Regions from separate parts of the Ligilactobacillus ruminis ATCC 27782 genome, predicted to be linked through region 2. Evidence: predicted binding sites of a transcription regulator. Region 2 holds the regulator's gene; the other holds the start of a gene.

Region 1 (3,406 bases), 410 kb from region 2:
ACAAGAGTCTTAAAGGGAACATTGCGATGTCTCGGCACGGTTAAGGTGATTTTGCCTATCCGTGTCTTGAGCTCGCGTTCTCGAGTGCCGTTGCGGCTGTCCGTGCGTTCTTCTGACCGTTCGTAAGGCTCAGCCTTGAGTTGAGCAGTGGATTCCGCCATCAAAATACTATTGAGACTTTTACGCAGCAGTTAGCGAAATGCCTGATCGTGATCCTTTGAAAGAAGTTGTAGAATTTCCTCTTGATTTAAGGTAATATTTAATTGAGCCATTTGTTTGTCCTCCTAGTATTATTTTGTTAGGTGATTTAATTATACCTGGGAGCTGAGCACTTGGCTCTCTTTTTTTTATCAATTTACACCATTATACGGGCATAACCTAAAAAACAGAACTTTGGGGAGGGATTTTTAATGATTACGTTAAAAAACGTTTCAAAAAGATATGATAACGTTCCTGTGTTGAACGAAATCAATCTTGAAATCAATCGAGGATCTTTTTGCTGCATAACCGGAAAGAGCGGTGCGGGTAAGTCAACGCTTTTGAAGATCATCTCAGGGATGGAAAAGCCTGATGAAGGTCAGGTGTTTTTTGAGGGAAAAGATTTAAAAAAAATCAGGCACCAAAAATTATGGGGAAGGCATTTTTCATTTGTATTTCAAAACTATTTTCTTTTGGACGACAAGACCGTCAGGAAGAATTTGAAACTCGCTTGTCAAAAAATCGGGGAACCTGAGATGACGGATGCTTTGAAGAAAACGGGTTTGACTGCAGATGTTTTGGACAAGACCGTGTATAGATTAAGCGGCGGAGAAAAGCAGAGGGTCGGAATTGCAAGGGCGATCCTCAAGCCTTTTGACGTGCTTGTTGCCGATGAGCCGACAGGCAATCTTGATTTTCAAAATGCAGCGGCCATAATGGACGTTTTGAAAAAACTTCAAGAAGATAAAAAGACGATCATCGTCGTTTCTCATGACAATGATTTTCAAAAACTTGCAGATCAAAATCTTTTGCTTCAAGATGCCGTTTTGACAACTTTTTGAGATGTTGACAATAGTGCAAAAAAGCCGTGCTCCAGTAAAGGAACACGGCTTTTAACATTCTATGACTATTTGAGTTTCTTCTTGTTTTTCATAATGCCGTCAATCAAGCCGTAATCAACTGCTTGTTGTGCCGTCATAAAGTTATCGCGTTCAGTGTCTTTGTTGATCGTTTCAATGTCTTGACCTGAGTGATCTGCCAAGATTTGGTTGATCAGTTTGCGCGTCTTCAAGATGTGTTCGGCTGCAATCTGGATTTCCGTCGACTGCCCCTGTGCTCCGCCAAGCGGTTGGTGAATCATGATTTCAGAGTTCGGAAGCGCAAAGCGTTTGCCCTTTGCACCGGCCGTTGACAAGACGGAAGCCATTGAGGCAGCCATGCCCATGACGATCGTTTGGACGTCGGCATTGACGAAATTCATCGTGTCATAAATTGCAAGGCCGGCAGAAACTGAACCGCCTGGCGAGTTGATGTACATATAGATGTCTTTTTCTGAATCCTGAGCATCCAGGAAGAGAAGCTGTGCGATAACCGCATTTGCCATATCATCAGTGACTTCGCCTGAAACCATGATGATGCGATCTTTCAAAAGACGAGAATAAATGTCGTAAGCACGTTCGCCTTGGGCTGATTGCTCGATGACTGTAGGAACTAAGTTCATATTGAAAGCCTCCTGATTGTTAAACTAACTATGTAATAGTCTATCACTCAACTGTTTGTATTGCTAGTTTAACTCATAGGTCAAAAATGGTCAAATAATATGCACCTAAAAAGCCGAAAAGTTTTCAATCGGTTGCAGACTGTGCTGACACTTTAGGCGTGAAACGAACAAAAAGGTGCTCAGAAAAACGTTTCTGGCGCACCTTGCATTAAAAAAGATTTGACAATTCATTGTGAAAGCGTTCTAATAATATAATAGTTATGCACCACCTGGGAGTCGAACCCAGATTACAAGAACCGGAATCTTGCGTGCGATCCATTACACTAGCGGTGCGTACTTATATTATTTTAGTCTAATATCATGTGAATTACAAGAATATTTTGAAAGAAGGTGAGTTTTTGGCTTTGAAACAAGGATTTGGTCAGCAGCAAAAACAGATTCAAAAATTGGCAATGACACAGCAGATGCAGCAGTCGATTCGAATTTTAAAGTACGGTTCCGAAGATTTGCATAATTTTCTTTCAAACGTCGCACTTGAAAATCCGTTCATGATTGTCAATACCTTGCATTCATACGTGACGGGCGGGCTTGATCATCAAAACGAACATGACATTGCAGAATTTGCAGTGGAGAAAAAAGCACAGTCGTTGTACGATTACCTGATGGATCAGGTCAAGCTGACAATGAGAAAAACGCCGATCAGAGACATGGTTGTTTATTTCATTTCACAGCTTGATCAAAACGGCTATTTAAAAGCTGATCTGGAAAAACTTTCAAAAGAAAAAGGCATCGACAAAGTCCTGATGCTTGATGCGCTGACGCTTTTGCAACAGCTTGATCCTCCTGGAACGGGGGCCAGAAATCTGCAGGAATGTCTGATTTTGCAAGTTCAATATGACAGTTCGGCACCGTTAAATGCAGAGAAAATACTTAAAGAAGATTTTGAAGATTTTACGAATCGCAAGTGGTCAAAAATAGCTAAAAAGCACTGCATTTCAATTGGGGACGTGCAAAAAATTCTTGATTACGTTCAAACTTTGTCGCCTGCACCGGGTGCGATTTATGATCAAAGCGAAGTTGGCTATATCGAGCCCGACCTGGTTGTCGAAAAAAAGCCTGACGGAAGCCTTGAAGTCAAATTGACCAAGGAAAGCAATCCGGAGATTCGCTTTAAAAAAGAGTACTATGAAAGCTTGAAAAACAGTTCTGACAAGCATGTTTTGGATTACCTGAAAGAAAAGCGGCACGAATTTGAAAAGATTCAGGAAGACGTCTTGATGCGCGGAAACACGCTGCTTCGATTGGGACGCTTGATTGTTGAACGTCAGCATGACTTTTTTACCGAAAGCAATCGCCCTCTAAAGCCTTTTTTGCTGCGTGACGCGGCTCAAAAGCTGCAGCTTCACGAATCGACAATCAGCCGAGCCGTCAGCGGAAAGTATCTATTGTATGAAGGAAAAGTCATGGAACTGAAGGCATTTTTCTCCCACGCTGTTTCCTATGCGGGAGAAAATGGCGAAAACGTAAGTGCGGATGAGATTCAGCAAAAGATTCGCTTGATTGTTGAAAAAGAAGACAAGAAAAATCCTTTGTCTGATCAAAAAATCGTGGATAAGATGAAAGAAGAGGGGCTGAAAGTGTCCCGCCGGACGCTTGCAAAATACAGAGAGCGGCTCGGCATTCCTGCATCAAGTTTTCGTAAGCGAC
Region 2 (3,406 bases):
CAAGCAGAGGGTCACAGGTTCGAGCCCTGTATCCTCCATTTATGAGTCGTTAGCTCAGTCGGTAGAGCATCTGACTTTTAATCAGAGGGTCGACAGTTCGAGCCTGTCACGACTCATAGTCGGTTTTGCGGGTGTGGCGGAATTGGCAGACGCGCTAGATTTAGGTTCTAGTGTCTTTTGACGTGGGGGTTCAAGTCCCTTCACCCGCACCATTTTATTTATTATGCCGACTTAGCTCAGCTGGCAGAGCATCTGATTTGTAATCAGAGGGTCGGAGGTTCGAATCCTCTAGTCGGCACCAGAATGCGGAAGTAGTTCAGTGGTAGAACATCACCTTGCCATGGTGGGGGTCGCGGGTTCGAATCCCGTCTTCCGCTTATGCCAGTTCATCAAAGAATATGCCGGGGTGGCGGAATTGGCAGACGCACAGGACTTAAAATCCTGCGGTAAGTGATTACCGTACCGGTTCGATCCCGGTCCTCGGCATTATATAATTTAATATATTGATATGCACCCATAGCGCAACTGGATAGAGTGTCTGACTACGAATCAGAAGGTTGTAGGTTCGACTCCTACTGGGTGCATTTTTTAGTGGTCATAATTTGATTGACCGGTTATCGGGAAATAGCTCAGTTTGGTAGAGCACCTGGTTTGGGACCAGGGGGTCGCAGGTTCGAATCCTGTTTTCCCGATTTAAATAGATCGTGGCTGGATTTATGCCGACCTTTTTTTGTAATCGATCATTAAACTGATTGATTGCGAGTGTTCTATTTTTTTAATATTTTGCGATAAATATAGTGCAAAATCAGTTTTAAAATACTATAATAGATTATGGTTACCGGGAAATAGCTCAGCTTGGTAGAGCACCACGTTCGGGACGTGGGGGTCGCAGGTTCAAATCCTGTTTTCCCGATTTGAGTAAAACGGTTTGCAACAACGATTGTTGCGATAGTGTCCAGGATGCAAAGATTATATAAATCGCATCCTGGATTTTTAATTATAAGCTTGTTTGATTCACCAGCATACCCATGGTTCAGACAAAGAAATTTTTTTGTTTCTTAATTTTGTAGAAGCCCTGTATTTTTCAATAGTTGAGATTGATTGCTGCTCGTCTCGCATTATAAATCATGGTGCAAAAATGGTCCGAAAAGACTATAATTAATTGTAGTTATCACAGGTTGAAAAATGCCTGCAATTGCGAGATCAAAACGTGTTTTCATGCGACTAACGAGGGATATTGATTGCAAAATGACACCTGACGCGTCTATAATAATAGTCAAACATAGTCAAAACGCGAAGAAAGGTGGTAGAATATGCAGAATCGGAATATTTCTGATATAATTGAGCAATATTTGAAAAGCATCTTAAAAGAGTCGCCTTCAATTGAAATTAAGCGTTCGGAAATAGCTCAGCAATTTGACTGCGTTCCGTCACAAATCAACTATGTAATCAAAACGCGTTTTACGGTTCAAAATGGTTATTTGGTTGAAAGCAAGCGCGGAGGCGGAGGATACATCAGGATTGAGAAAGTTGATTTGGTCGATGATGCGGAATATTTAAATGAATTAATCGAATATACCGGAGAATCGATAACGGAAACGGATGCTTTCAAGGTGGTTCAAGCTCTGTATGAGAATCATTTTTTGAACAGAAGAGAAGCAAATCTTATTTTAAGCACGTTTAATCGCAATGTTTTGGCCTTCAGCGACCATGAGATCGAGGATATCGTGCGCGCACGTATTTTAAAGAGCGTTATCAACAGGCTGAAGTGTGCTGACTGACAATACTAAAGAAGGAAGGTAATTCCATGGACGATTTATATACTGACAGCGCAAAACGCGTAATGGCGATTGCGCAGGAACAGGCAAATTATTTCAGACATCAGGCAATCGGGACCGAACACTTGCTCTTGGCATTGACGATCGAAGACAAAGGCGTGGCAGGTCAGGTCTTAAAACAAGCGATGGTGACGCCAGGCGATGTTCGTCGAGAAATCGAACGCTTAGCCGGGTACGGCAATTTGCTGCGTCAGTCGCCAAGCAACTATTTGCCGTATTCTCCAAAGGCCAAGTCCGTTTTGGACGAAACCAGGAAACAGGCATTTTTGACTGGGGCCGTCAGAATCGGGACCGAACATTTTCTGTTAGCATTGTTGAGCGATGAGGACATCCTTTCGTCTCGAATTTTAACCAGTCTGCATGTGGATTGCAAAAAACTTCGACAAATTCTTTTGCGCAAGCTCGGCATCAGTCAAAGTCAATTGCGTCGCGTGACAAAAAAAGCTGAGGAACAGCAAGGAAAATCAAAAACGCCGACCTTGGACGAGCTTGGTCGCGACATGACCGAGATGGCTGCTGAAAATATGATTGATCCCGTAATCGGACGCGAAAAAGAAGTCAATCGGATTATCCAGATTTTGAGTCGCAGGACAAAAAACAATCCGGTTCTTTTAGGCGAACCCGGCGTTGGCAAAACGGCGGTTGTTGAGGGCTTGGCACAAGCCATCGTCGAAGGTTGCGTTCCCGAAAACTTGCTTAATGATCGTTTGATGATGCTTGATATGGGATCGCTTGTTGCCGGCACTAAATATCGCGGCGAATTCGAAGATCGCTTGAAAAAGATTCTCGAAGAAGTTTACAACGATGGAAACGTCATTTTATTTATTGATGAGATGCACACGCTCATTGGTGCGGGTGGTGCTGAGGGAGCAATCGACGCATCCAATATTTTAAAGCCTGCGCTTGCAAGAGGAGAAGTGCAGGTCATCGGAGCGACGACGCTTGATGAATATCAAAAGTATGTTGAATCAGATCCTGCCTTGGAACGGCGTTTTGCGACCGTTGTCGTTGAAGAACCGAGCCAAGAGGCGGCATTGGAAATTTTGAAAGGAGTTCGTCCGCGCTACGAAGAACACCATAAGGTAAAAATTTCGGATGAGGCCTTGGAAGAAGCCGTACACTTAAGCAGTCGCTATATTACGAAACGCTTTTTGCCCGATAAGGCAATTGATTTGATGGATGAGGCGGCAGCACGTTTGCGAATCGTTAAAGCAGGAAAAAACGTCAAGCTGCTGGATTTGAACAAAGAATTGTCCGAAATCGCCAAGAAACAAGAGCAGGCATTGCTTGACGAAAAATTTGAAGAGGCGGCAAAATTGCGCAACCAGGCGTTGAAGACAAAAGAAAAGATTGCCAAAATCGAAGAAGCCAAGCGCAAAAAAGACGAAAAGAAGGAGTACGCCGGAATTGTTTCAGCAGAAGACGTTGCGACGGTCGTTTCCGAGTGGACGGGAGTGCCCGTTACGCAGCTGACAAAAACAGAAAGCGAACGTTTGATCAATTTGGAAAAAATTCTGCATAAGCGCGTTGTCGGTCAAGATGAAGCTATCAAGGCCGTGTCGAAAGCA

Evidence for each region. The regulator CtsR, encoded in region 2, represses protease genes until heat stress. The targets are predictions, from matches to a motif close to TTGGTCAAAAAAGGTCAAANA.
Region 1: clpP (ATP-dependent Clp endopeptidase proteolytic subunit ClpP) is a predicted target of CtsR. The motif match lies at 1,776-1,796, and genes of this name have one in related genera.

Annotation. Positions count from the first base shown of each region.
Region 1 covers NC_015975.1:688,688-692,093, forward strand. The annotation lists gene LRC_RS03400 (IS256 family transposase) at 1-191, opposite strand, end outside; gene LRC_RS03405 (ABC transporter ATP-binding protein) at 411-1,040, shown strand; gene clpP (ATP-dependent Clp endopeptidase proteolytic subunit ClpP) at 1,106-1,699, opposite strand; tRNA gene LRC_RS03415 (tRNA-Arg) at 1,961-2,032, opposite strand; gene rpoN (RNA polymerase factor sigma-54) at 2,062-3,406, shown strand, end outside.
Region 2 covers NC_015975.1:279,445-282,850, forward strand. The annotation lists tRNA gene LRC_RS01335 (tRNA-Val) at 1-38, shown strand, start outside; tRNA gene LRC_RS01340 (tRNA-Lys) at 44-116, shown strand; tRNA gene LRC_RS01345 (tRNA-Leu) at 128-212, shown strand; tRNA gene LRC_RS01350 (tRNA-Thr) at 226-301, shown strand; tRNA gene LRC_RS01355 (tRNA-Gly) at 306-377, shown strand; tRNA gene LRC_RS01360 (tRNA-Leu) at 401-486, shown strand; tRNA gene LRC_RS01365 (tRNA-Arg) at 511-584, shown strand; tRNA gene LRC_RS01370 (tRNA-Pro) at 619-692, shown strand; tRNA gene LRC_RS01375 (tRNA-Pro) at 840-913, shown strand; gene LRC_RS01380 (CtsR family transcriptional regulator) at 1,314-1,781, shown strand; gene LRC_RS01385 (ATP-dependent Clp protease ATP-binding subunit) at 1,808-3,406, shown strand, end outside.